Regions from separate parts of the Dyadobacter sandarakinus genome, predicted to be linked through region 2. Evidence: riboswitches for the same ligand, from Rfam matches in the RefSeq annotation. Region 2 holds a riboswitch; each other region holds the start of a gene.

Region 1 (4,254 bases), 1.5 Mb from region 2:
GTCAATCTCATAGTTTTTAAAATAGCTCAGATGCAGAGCACGCTCTACCAGGATTGCATTTTGTGCAAACTGAAAAAAATCCAGCGCATCATGGCTGTTTCCGGCCCTGGACCCTGCTGCGGCCAGCGCCCGCGCGAAGTCGGCCAGGTAAAGGGAATCCTGCGCAATGTAGAATTTAAACTTTTCTACGGGCAAAGTTCCGGTTTTCAGCTCCTGATTAAACGGATGCTGGCTGATCTGCCTGTAAATGGGAAGTGCTTCTTCCCAGAGATATGTTGTGAAGCTCATGAAATAACCTGCATTGGCAAAGGTGAAAAAGAATGATTTAAAGGACCGGGACCGTGGCCGGTAATAACATCCCTGCCGTGGCCGATCGCTCCCGCAACATACTGATGTGCTAGTACCACGGCGTCAGTAAGGGAATGCCCGAGGGCCACATACGTGGCGATGGCAGAAGATAGTGTGCAGCCTGTTCCGTGTACATTCGGGCTGCGGATATAGTCGCTTTCCAGTACCAGGCTGCCGGTATTTTGGAGGGCCAGTACATCCCGGATCACCGGTCCTGCAAGGTGCCCGCCTTTGAGTAGCACTGCCTTGCAGCCTTTTTCAAGCAGGATACCGGCCGCATGCTGCATGCTTTTCAAATCGGTTATTTTTTCAGAAACCAGGATTTCTGCCTCGTCAATATTGGGCGTAATGAGGTCGGCGCGGGTAAGCAGCTCCTGCCACAATGCATCCACTGCATCCTCCCGGATCAGCCTGCTGCCGCTTGTAGACACCATGACGGGATCGAAAACAACAAAGCGAGGCTGGTAATCTGCCAGTGCACCCGCGATTACCTGCGCTGTTTCGGCCGTATTGACCATCCCGATTTTGACTGCGTCAATGGTAAAATCTTCAAATACAGCTTCCAGCTGCTGACGTAAAAATTCGGGTGGCACCGCATGAATGGCGCGGACGCCGGTAGTGTTCTGGGCAGTGAGCGCCGTGATGGCTGACGTACCATAAGCTCCCAGTGCAGCCACGGTTTTGAGGTCAGCCTGAATGCCCGCTCCCCCGCCGCTGTCAGAGCCGGCTATGGTAAGTACAGTAGGATATCGTTTAATCATGGTGGAAATGGGAATAAGGTCCTTTTATCAGAGCCTGTTTTTTTTACCTGAAATAACAGCCTTCCGAAGCTGCTCCGCGGCATACCCGGGGAAAGCCGCGCTGCAAATGGCCGATACCACCGCTATGCCGCTTGCACCATGTTGTATAGCCTGCGTCACGTTTTCGGTGTTAATGCCTCCGATGACCACCAGCGGGTGACGGCTCACTTTCGCTGCCTGCTGCAACCCGGCCATGCCCCAGGCGGTCCCGGTATCCGGTTTAGTAGGTGTATCAAAAAGAGGGCTGATGGCCAGGTAGCTGATTTCCCAATCATTTGCCTCCTCAACATTTGCCATATTCTCCGCAGAAATACCCACGATGCTTTGGCCCGGAAGTACCTGGCGGAGCTGGTGATAATGCATGTCGCTTTGCCCGACGTGAACACCATCGGCGCCGGCTGCCAGCGCAACGTCCACACGGTCGTTAATGATGAGCGGAACATTGTATGGAGCCAGCAGCTCTTTCATTTTGGAGGCTTTATCAATAAAATCCCGGGTGTCCAGGTTTTTTTCTCGAAGCTGTACCAGGGATACGCCTCCTTTTACAGCCTCTTCCACAATCCAAAACAGATCACGACCAAGGCAGGCGGCCTCGTCGGTGACAAGGTACAGATCCAGAGGAAGTGTGCTAGCGGACATCAGCAGAACGATCCGGTGAAACGCTGATACGGGTAAGTTCAGCAAGGTGGTCCGGCGATACGGCCAGTGCATCCAGGAATGCAACCTGGAAAGACCCCGGGAGCTGGGCATGACGATAGGCGAGCTCGCCGCATACGCCCATGGTCGCTGCCGCAGATACGGCTGCCGCCAGCGGGTCGCTACATACCGCAGCATAGGCGCCGGCAATTGCCGAAGCTGAGCACCCCATTCCGGTAATACGTGTCATCAGCGGCACACCATTTGAGATGTAATACACCTTTCCATTCCCAACAATCAGGTCGGTAACCCCGCTCACACTGACAACCGATCCGAAGCGGCGGTTCAATGCCAGCGCGGCATCCAGGCTCTGGTCGGAGGAGGCGGTACTGTCCACTCCTTTGGTAGTGATGTTTGCACCGGCCAGTGCCATGATCTCAGAGGCATTGCCCCGGATAATGGCGGGCGGGGCGGTTTCCAGGAGCTGTGTCAGTACCTGATTGCGGTACGAAGTGGCACCCGCTCCTACCGGATCCAGGACAATGGGCTTGCCGAGGGCAGCCGCACGGCTCATGGCCAGCTTCATGCCTTCTGCCCAGGATGCAGACAGTGTACCAATGTTGACCACGAGCGCGCCGGCAATGCTCACCATTTCCTCCACTTCTTCCACCGCATGCGCCATCACCGGCGATGCACCCAGCGCCAGCAATGCATTTGCAGTGAAGTTCATAACCACATAATTTGTGATATTATGCACGAGAGGCACATTTTCACGGAGCAGCACGAGATTTTCCCTGATATTGATTTCCATTTTTCTGATGTTTTGCAAAAAGAAAAAGAACGGAACCCGAGACAGGCAGGTTGTGCGGTGATTTCCGCATAAAGAAATTACAGGCACCCAAGTACCTCTGATTGCTTTTTCCTACGACAGTGCCAGCTGTTTCAGGTTCGAAGGGTATGAATCTCAGTCCTTTTGGACACCCCTAAAGCCATTCTTAGCTGCGAATGTAGTAGTTTTGGTTGTTTATGAAAAACACTTGCATCAACCGGTACTTATTTTCTTTTTTAAATTTTTGAAATGATCAAAGCTGCAATATTTGATATGGATGGGTTGCTGATTGATTCAGAACATTTCTGGACAGAGGCTGCCCGCGAAGTGATGCGCAAGGTAAACTTTGAGCTTACCGATGCATTGAAACTCCAAACCACAGGACTCTCGGTTAAACTATTTCTTGACTTCTGCCACCAGCTGCAACCCTGGAATACACCCACTTTCGAGGAACTGGAAGCAGAAATCCTGACCATTGCGCACCGCAAAATTCTTGAAAATGCCGAACCCATGCCGGGTGCCATTGCGCTGATCAAAGACCTGAAAGCCACGGGACTTAAACTGGGCGTAGCGTCGGCATCGCATATGGAACTGATCGAGGACGTGCTGGAAAGACTAGACATTCTTCAGTACTTCGATGTATGGCACTCGGGCGAGCTGGAAGAGTTTACCAAGCCGCATCCGGCCGTATACCTCACCACTGCTGCCAAGCTGGGCGTACTACCCGCTGAATGCATTGCGTTTGAAGATTCGCATGCCGGGCTGCGGTCGGCACATGCGGCAGGCATGATCACGATCTCGGTTCCGGCCAGGGAAGTTTTTGAAGATGCCAAGTTCAATATGGCGCATTATAAAATAAGGTCACTGGAAAAATTCGTATTAAGCGAAATGTCCGGAGTACCGCAAAATGTCCTGGAATCCTAACCTGCCTTCGTCCACCTACACTATCCCATGATCGGATTACGGCATTTCAGTATCATGATTATGATCAGGATCACCCTGATCGTACTTAGTGTGATCGGACTTGCGTGGCTGGCTTCGGTCCATACCAATAGTACGCTGGTGTATGTCATCGGGACGATTTTCATTTTTGCCCAGGCTTCGCTTCTGTACCAGTATGTGACCAATGTAAACCGGAAACTGACGTACTTCCTGGAATCTGTCCGCTACTCGGATTTTACGATCAATTTCCGGGCAGACAACAAGATGGGGCGGACGTTCAAGGAACTGAACCAGCAGTTTAACGAAGTACTGCATGCTTTCAGACAGGCGCGGGCCGAAAAAGAGGCCAATCTGCAATACCTGAATACCATTGTGCAACATATCGGTACGGGCCTGATCACATTTGACAGTACCGGGCAGGTTAACCTGATCAACAATGCGGCATTGCGGATGCTGGGCATTTACCGGCTGCACCACCTCAACGAGCTCCGCGACCGCCACCCGCGGCTGTACGAGCTGCTCTCAACCCTCGACAGCGGCGTGCGGGAGCTTTACCGTACCCCATCCGACCAGCCACTGGCCCTGCAGGGAGCAGCCATCCAGCTGAGGGGAACCTGGGTACGTATTGTTGTTTTACAAAACATACAGACCGAACTTCAGCAGCAGGAAATCGAGTCGTGGCAAAACCTGACCCGGGTG
Region 2 (4,254 bases):
TTTCTGTCTGATCCCTCCGGCGTTAATTTGACAAGCCAAAAATCCTGGGCACCGTTATTGTCCTGGGTTTTGTCTCCTGAGGCTATCCCCGTATCTGTATCGCCTGCAACAAGATAGCCTCCATCGGGTGTTTGTAACACGCAGCTCAGATAGTCACTAACGGAGGTTCCCAAGGTTTTGTCCCATATTTTTGTGCCGTCAGAAGTAACTTTTACCACCCAGTAGTCACTAAGACCTTTTTTGGGCTGTGTTTTATCCACGCCGGCTCCGGACTCTGAATAACCTGCCAGAATATATCCTCCGTCGGCCGCCTGCGTTACTGATTTCAGGTATTCTGCTTCATAGCCGCCGATCGTTTTGTCCCACTGAAATGTTCCGTCTGATGTAACCTTCACAATCCAGTAATCGTAGCTGCCCCTCCTGCTATTTTCGGATTTTTCTCCTGATTTCAGGGAAGAGGAAGTACCTCCCAGCAGGTAACCGCCGTCGGCTGTTACCGTTACTGCAGTACATTCGTCTATGTTACTGCCACCATAGGCTTTGTCCCATTGTTTGGTGCCGTCTGATGAAAGTTTAACAAGCCAGTAATCCGCATTTCCCCTCCTTTCCGCAGACTTGCTCGTGCTGACGGGCGAGCTGGACGTACCAGCCAGGATATATCCTCCATCCGCAGTTTGCTTCACAGAGGCAACCCGTTCCTGCAAAGATCCACCGATAGCTTTGTCCCACTCTTTGGTACCGTCAGCTGTAATTTTGACCACCCAGAAATCCGTCAGGCCTTTGGATCGTTGCGACTTGTCGCCGCTGTTGCTGGAATTGGAATTCCCTGCCAGTATATACCCGCCATCACTGGTTTGCGCCATGGATTTCAAATCGTCAGTTACCGTCCCTCCAATGGTTTTATCCCACTGTTTGGTGCCGTCCGCAGCTAGTTTTACAATCCAGTAGTCTTTCCTTTTGTTGCCATCTGACGCCTGATCGTTCCAGGCATCCTGGGATTTCTCTCCGCTTACATTAGACCACGACGTACCCCCTGCGAGGTAGCCTCCATCCGAAGTGGTGATGATCGTGGTTAACTGATCCTGACTATCTCCCCCAAGCGTTCTGTCCCATTGCTTGCTACCGTCTGCGCCGATTTTCACGATCCAGTAATCACCGAAAGTGTAGGGAGTCTGGGCGGCAGGTCCACGGTTTGGCTGACTTTTTTCACCCGAAATGCCCGAATTGGAGTTGCCAGCCAGTATATACCCGCCATCCGGAGTGGCAATCATGGTAGCCAGACGCTCAGCCATATTACCTCCGTACTTCTTATCCCATTCAATACCGGGCTGCGCAAAGAGCAGGGTGGCGGGGCTCAGGAATAACAGGATGCAAACAAGTGCAAGTCTTTGAATGGATTGTAAAGGGTGGTGGATAAAGGTTGTTCTCATTTCTATGATCATTTTTTACCATTAGACGGAACAACATCCTACATACTGGCCACGTGGGAGATATTTACAATAAAAAGGCGTCATCTTCCGATACGAGCACCTGTATGTCTTTCCTTATAAAGTTGTTACGGGTTAATTTCCAGGTACCTACCAGACTCTTTATGATGCATCTGACATGCGAGAGAAATCACTTTAAGCTTTTCAAATTGTAAATGGATCTATTGAACAATGGTTTGGGATTTGATTTTCATCAATAAGTTCGGCTTCCCGACGCGCTCCCCCCGGCTTTTTTTGAAAATCCGCTTTTTCATCTAGCTTTGCCACAACTTTAGGGGTGTCCCGATGTGCGGACTGAGATCATACCCTTTGAACCTGATGCAGCTAGTACTGCCGAAGGGAAAAGCAGGAGTTACCGTGTTCCGTAGCTTCCTTCCATCTTTTCTTCATAGGTCCATTCCTAAGGTTTTTCATTTAAAACTGTATATGGAATGGAAATCAAACTAAACGGTCAGGCAACTCAAATCGACGCTACGTGTTCCGTGGGTCAACTCATTTCCGAATTCTATGAGAGTTCCGGCAAGGGCATTGCAGTTGCCGTCAATCAATTCGTCGTCCCAAAATCCGACTGGCCCCATCGCAGGCTTTCCCCTAACGATCACATCACCATCATCACCGCCACCCAAGGCGGCTAGATCGAAATCGGAAGCAAAATCATTTGTAAAATGGACTTAATCGTGATCACACATCCGGAAATGCTGCCGGATGAAGCAGATATCATCAACCGCCTCTTCGCACTGGGGCTACCGCGCCTGCATGTGCGAAAACCGGAAGTATCCGAAGCGGATATGAAGGCATTGATCCAAAGTATAGCGAAGACGTACCGGGGCCGCATGGTACTGCATCAGCATCACCAGCTTGCGGCGGTATTCGACATCGGTGGCATTCATTTCACGGAACATAACAGACTGATGCAGACAGCTGATGATCTGAACGAATGGAAAAAACATGGGTTTACATTAAGCACGTCCATCCACGATCCGGATGCGCTTCAAAGTCTTTCCCACAGCTTTGACTATGTATTTCTGGGACCTGTGTTTGACAGTATTTCAAAACCTGGTTACAAGTCCCGAATTCCGGATGAGTTTTATTTGAATAAATACAATTACACCGGAAAGGTATTTGCCCTGGGCGGCATTGATGTTCACAACATCCAAACGATCGCCCAGATGGGCATGGATGGTGCCGCGGTACTCGGCAGCATCTGGCAAAAGCCGGAAAATGCGGTGAATCAATTCAGGCTTCTCGCCTCATTGCCTGATTTTTCGGCAATGAAATCGGAAGTGAAAATTGAAAATGACACCTCCAAGAATGCCGACAAACGTAGCGCTGGACATTCCGATCAGCAATTTCATACCCCGGTGATCGGCCGGCTACAGTTTATTTCGCAGGAAACGGAAGAGATGTCGCACCTGGATAGCATCCGGCTGGCCCTGGAAGCGGGTTGCCGGTGGATTCAGCTACGTATAAAGGGTCGTACCGAAGAGGAAATCCTTGCCATGGCCCGGGAAGCCATACAATTGTGCGACCGGTTCGGCGCCCGGCTGATCATCAATGATCATCCCCGCGTCGCCCGCACTGTGCAGGCTTATGGACTGCATCTGGGTCTTACCGACATGCCGATCCCGGAAGCACGGTCACTGGTTAGCAGAAAAATGATCATCGGCGGCACGGCCAATACCTGGGAAGACATTCAGTCACGCATCGCCGAAGGTGCTGATTACATTGGTCTGGGACCATTTCGTTTTACCAGAACCAAACAAAACCTGAGCCCGATCCTGGGCACAGATGGATATGCAAGACTCATGCAGCAAATGACCGAAAATCGCTTTCAAACGCCCATTATCGCTATCGGCGGTGTTACGCCGGAAGATATTGATGTGCTTCGGCAGACTGGCATTTACGGCGTAGCGCTGTCTTCCGCATTGATCGGTGCCGCCGACCCGAAAGCCACCGTTTCACAAATTCAACAAGCCCTATGCTAACCATCGCAGACAAAACTTTTCAATCCCGGCTGTTTACCGGCACGGGCAAATTCAGCTCAGCCCAGGTTATGGAGCAGGCATTGCTGGCCTCCGGCTCCGAACTGGTTACCGTTGCCCTGCGGCGCGTCAATGTACGCGACCGGTCCGACGATATATTAAGCCACCTGGATCACAGCCAATTTCATCTTTTACCCAATACTTCCGGCGTAAGAAATGCAAAAGAGGCCATTTTTGCCGCTCAGCTGGCGCGGGAAGCTTTGGAAACCAACTGGCTGAAACTGGAAATTCACCCGGATCCGAAATATCTGCTCCCGGACCCGATTGAAACCCTCCTTGCAACCGAGGAACTGGCTAAGCTGGGTTTTGTCATCTTACCCTACATCCACGCCGATCCCGTACTCTGCAAAAGGCTTGAAGATGCCGGCGCTTCGGCCGTGATGCCGCTAGGCTCGCCGATCGGGAGTAACAAGGGACTGAAAACCATTGATTTCCTCGAAATCATCATCGGGCAGAGCAAAGTTCCGGTTATCGTGGATGCCGGGATCGGTGCCCCTTCGGACGCTGCAAAGGCGATGGAGATCGGGGCGGATGCCGTGCTCGTGAATACGGCCATTGCCGTGGCAGGCGATCCGGTGGCTATGGCCGGGGCTTTCAAAATGGCAGTACAGGCCGGACGCATGGCTTATGAAGCAAAATTAGGAATAACCGGCGCGGCCAGTGCCAGCAGCCCATTAACCACATTTCTGGATGAGCTTTAAAGAGATTTTTGAAAAATACAGCTG
Region 3 (4,254 bases), 2.9 Mb from region 2:
GCATCATCCAAACCGGTGTGCGTTCTGTATTTTCCCCCCGTGCCGCACGGAGTAAAAGGTCATTTTTCAAATCCATGCGGCAAAGGTAACAGGAAGATAAACTCAAAACCTAAAATTCACCCCAACCAGAAAGTTGGTGCCTGCCTGCGGAAAGTAGAAGTTTTCCTGTGTCAGGGCACCGCCGGCCAGGTAGCCGTAGGTATATCCGTTGGATTCATATTGCTCGTTAAAAATATTATTAACCAGCAGATTAAAGCCAATTTCATTTGCCCAGGCCGGTTTGATCGTCCACGAAAGACGCACATCATTGGTTACGTAAGCATCCAGTTTCCGCGTTTCGGTTGTGGTATTGTCCAGGTATTGTTTACTGACATACTTGGTCAGCAAAGCAATTTCCAGGTTTTTCCGGAGGGAATAAATGAGCTGGCTGCCCGCAATCGCATTGGGTGAAAAGGAGATATCGGATTTGCCGTGACTGATTGTGTTATAGCCGCCTGTGTCATAGTTGACGACATACTCCGTAAAGTTGTCGATTTTATTGCTGCTGAAAGTCGCATTGACATTCCATTTCAGATAAGTGCCCAGCGCTACGGCTCCTTCAAGTTCAATGCCGGTCCGGTAACTTTTCGGGACATTCACCCGGATGGAGTTGCCGACATCATTGATCTGGCCGGTGAGTACAAGCTGGTTTTTGTAGCGCATCAGGTAGTAATTCGCAGAAAAAGCCCATTTTCCCTGCTGCGTCCGGAAGCCGGCCTCCACGTTCTGCAGATTTTCCTTTTTGGGAAAAAGTAATGCTGTGGCTGCTGTAAAGTCATCCCGGTTCGGCTCCCGGTTGCCGACGCTGTACGATGCATAGACCGAGCTCTGATCGGCCAGCTGGTAATTAATCCCGGCTTTCGGATTGACAAAATTATACGACTGATCCACCGCCAGCTGTATCTGAACATTATCCGTACCGTGAATGGCGTGACTTACTGTCCTGAATTGCAGGTCTGCAAATGCATTCAGCTTATCTGTAAACTGGTAGTACAGCTTTCCATAAATGTTAAAGTCCTTTTTGATCCCCTGACTGTAATAGTACCGGTGCTCATTTTCGGTGTTCCCGGCATTGCGTGCCCAGGTAATCTGTCCGTAATGATCGCCGTCGTACTTGTTCCAGCCACCGCCAATGCTTGCCGTCAGCTTTTTAAAACTATTATAATCAAATGAAAAGGTAGTTCCATAAAAGTAGTTGTCGAGCCAGCGCCTGCGGACCAGATCGGTACTGGTGAGCGTATCAGTGCCGGTGATTACATCGGGCAGGTTGTAGTTTGCATAGGCGTCGTCCTTGCGGTATTGTTCATAGTAACCCAGTCCCCGGACCAGAAATCCGTTGAGGTTAAAAGTCCATTGCTGACTAAGGTTATGAGACGACACGAGCTGGTAATGATCCTGCCTGTAATTATCGACCTCGTTTTTGTAGGTGTATGAATTATAGGTCCTGTTTCCCGAATTAAGCAGGTTCCGGGCATCTTCTTCATCCAGTCCGTTCCGGTCAATGTAGCTCAGGATACCCTCCCTGTCACCCCGGAGCTTAGCCTCGGGCACCCCATTCCACGACTGGTAGGTGCGCTCTTTTCCTGAAAACACATTGACACGCACAAAGCTTTTTTTACCAAAATAACCGCCCGACAAATAGTAGGAATGCAGCTCCGACGAAGCCCGGTCCACGAAGCCGTCAGACGAAACGCGCGATAGCCTGGCATCGAAGGTAAACTTGTCCCGGATCAATCCTGAGCCTACTTTCAGCGTATTTTTGAATGTGTTAAAAGAGCCGTATGCGTTGTTGAGCTCGGCATATGCTTCCTTGCGCAATGCATTGGTATTGATGTTGACCGTTGCTCCGAACGATCCTGCACCATTGGTGGAGGTACCTACCCCGCGCTGAATCTGAATGCTGCTCACGGAAGATGCAAAGTCCGGCATGTTGACCCAGAAAACACCCTGGCTTTCGGCATCATTATACGGGATTCCATTGACGGTAACGTTAATGCGCGTTGCATCCGAGCCCCGGATGCGGATGCCCGAGTAACCCACGCCCGCCCCGGCATCGCTGGTACTGACGAGTGAAGGTGTAAAGTTGAGCAATACCGGCAAATCCTGACCAAGGTTCTGCTTGTCGATTGCGGCGGCGCTTACATTGGTATAAGCCATCGCACTTTTGTCCGTGACGCGCGTCGCATTAATGACTACTTCGTCGGCCTGATAAGTACTGCGTACCAGTTTTACATCCAGAAAATCATTTTCGGAAAGGGTGACAGCCGCAGTCTGAAAGCCGACGTAAGAAACCTCCACCGCATGGATCGCGTCAGGAATATTCCTTAATGTAAAATTCCCCTGCTGATCGGATTGTGTGCCGCGGATATCGCCGGCTTTGATGGTGGCGCCAGGCAGCGGCTTGCCGTCTTCCGCATCGGTAATGCGGCCTTTCAGCATGCGCTGGGCGAAAGTGGACAAGGAAAGAATGCTGAAAATGAATGTCAGCAGATAGGTAGTAACGGTTCGCATTGCGATAAAGTTGTTACAACAGGCAGGGGCCACCTATCTTGGATACAAAAAATAAAAACAAGAAACAGCCTGAAAACCGGCTTCTCTCCCTACGCCGGCATTACCCGGATCAGGTTTATGGGTATGATCTCAGCCCGTCAGGTAGGGCACCCCTTTGAGATTATGGGGCAAAGCTAGTTCTTTTCGCTATTTTTACATAAACACGAAGTGAAAATCCTGTATAACCTGACTATCTCATGACAACCTTCTCCGACACGCTCACCAGCGCAGCTGCACAGGCGATCGACCTCGAATACCGCTACGGTGCACATAATTACAAACCGATGCCCGTAGTGCTGGAACGCGGTGCGGGTGTGTATGTCTGGGATGTGGAGGGCAAGCAATATCTGGATTTTCTTTCGGCATACAGTGCGGTGAGCCAGGGGCATTGTCATCCGCATATCGTCAATGCCATGATCAGCCAGGCGCAAAAGCTCACCCTCACTTCCCGTGCATTTTACAATGACCGGCTGGGTGAATGTGAAAAAATGCTGTGCGAATATTTCGGCTACGATAAGGTACTTATGATGAATTCGGGCGTGGAAGGCGGTGAGACCGCATTGAAGCTGACCCGCAAATGGGCATACAAAGTCAAAGGCATTGCGCCGGGTAAAGCCAAAACCGTGTACGCCGCAGGTAATTTCTGGGGCCGGACGCTGGCAGCCATTTCTTCTTCCACGGATCCGTCCAGTACCGATGATTACGGTCCGTTTCTGCCGGGCTACGAAATCATTCCCTACGACAACCTGGATGCATTGGAAAATCTGCTCAAAAATGATCCTGATATTGCCGGCTTCATGGTGGAACCTATCCAGGGCGAGGCCGGGGTGGTAGTACCGAGGGCGGGCTACCTGAGGGGCGTGCGCGAACTTTGCAGCCAATACAATGTGCTTTTTATAGCCGATGAGGTCCAGACCGGCATTGGCCGCACGGGCATGCGGCTGGCATGTGACTGGGAAGGTGTGAAACCTGATATCCTGGTTTTGGGAAAAGCCCTCTCGGGCGGTACGATGCCTGTGTCTGCTGCATTCGCGGACAACGAAGTTATGCTCACAATCGCGCCCGGAGAGCACGGCTCTACCTATGGCGGCAACCCCCTGGCCTGTGCCGTGACCATTGCCGCACTGGAAGTAGTACAGCGTGAAAACCTGGCTGGAAATGCAGAGGCGATGGGAGCGTTGTTCAGGCAGAGGATTTCTGATCTTCAAAAACAATGTTCTCTGATAGAGGTCGTTAGAGGAAAAGGCCTGTTGAATGCTATCGTTATCAATGATACCGAGGAAAGTACCACAGCAATGGATCTTTGTTACAAAATGATGGAAAAAGGGTTGCTCTGCAAGCCTACCCACGGCAACAAGATCCGCTTTGCACCTCCTCTGGTTATCAATGAACAGCAGATGAACCAGGCCTGTGATATTATTGAGGAAGTGTTTCTGGAAACAAACGCAAGTCGATGAGAAATAAAATTTTACTTCCATTTTTCCTGCTTGCATTGCTTTGTGCAGCCTGCAAGGAAAAGAACGTAGAGCCGGCCACAAGCACGGAGACCAACCAGTGGATTTATGACCAGATGAAGTACTGGTATTACTGGAACGACCATATCACAGCCAATCCGGACCTGACGCAATCGCCCGAAGACTTTTTTGAATCGCTGCTGTATCGCTA

Evidence for each region. A riboswitch is a leader RNA that binds a small molecule or an ion and turns the genes downstream of it on or off. The one in region 2 is predicted to bind thiamine pyrophosphate.
Region 1: linked by a shared signal. The riboswitch ahead of thiM (hydroxyethylthiazole kinase) and the one ahead of thiS (sulfur carrier protein ThiS) in region 2 are both predicted to bind thiamine pyrophosphate.
Region 3: linked by a shared signal. The riboswitch ahead of HWI92_RS20935 (TonB-dependent receptor) and the one ahead of thiS (sulfur carrier protein ThiS) in region 2 are both predicted to bind thiamine pyrophosphate.

The regions. Positions count from the first base shown of each region.
Region 1 is NZ_CP056775.1:3,411,522-3,415,775, forward strand. Features, by position in the region: gene tenA (thiaminase II) at 1-288, opposite strand, end outside; gene thiD (bifunctional hydroxymethylpyrimidine kinase/phosphomethylpyrimidine kinase) at 285-1,109, opposite strand; gene thiE (thiamine phosphate synthase) at 1,137-1,787, opposite strand; gene thiM (hydroxyethylthiazole kinase) at 1,777-2,595, opposite strand; TPP riboswitch at 2,687-2,779, opposite strand; gene hxpB (hexitol phosphatase HxpB) at 2,863-3,537, shown strand; gene HWI92_RS13755 (sensor histidine kinase) at 3,592-4,254, shown strand, end outside.
Region 2 is NZ_CP056775.1:1,924,227-1,928,480, forward strand. Features, by position in the region: gene HWI92_RS07585 (CBM96 family carbohydrate-binding protein) at 1-1,430, opposite strand, end outside; TPP riboswitch at 1,751-1,846, shown strand; gene thiS (sulfur carrier protein ThiS) at 1,919-2,122, shown strand; gene HWI92_RS07595 (thiamine phosphate synthase) at 2,153-3,472, shown strand; gene HWI92_RS07600 (thiazole synthase) at 3,466-4,230, shown strand; gene thiH (2-iminoacetate synthase ThiH) at 4,220-4,254, shown strand, end outside.
Region 3 is NZ_CP056775.1:5,075,639-5,079,892, forward strand. Features, by position in the region: gene hemE (uroporphyrinogen decarboxylase) at 1-76, opposite strand, end outside; gene HWI92_RS20935 (TonB-dependent receptor) at 103-2,550, opposite strand; TPP riboswitch at 2,620-2,714, opposite strand; gene rocD (ornithine--oxo-acid transaminase) at 2,787-4,046, shown strand; gene HWI92_RS20945 (S41 family peptidase) at 4,043-4,254, shown strand, end outside.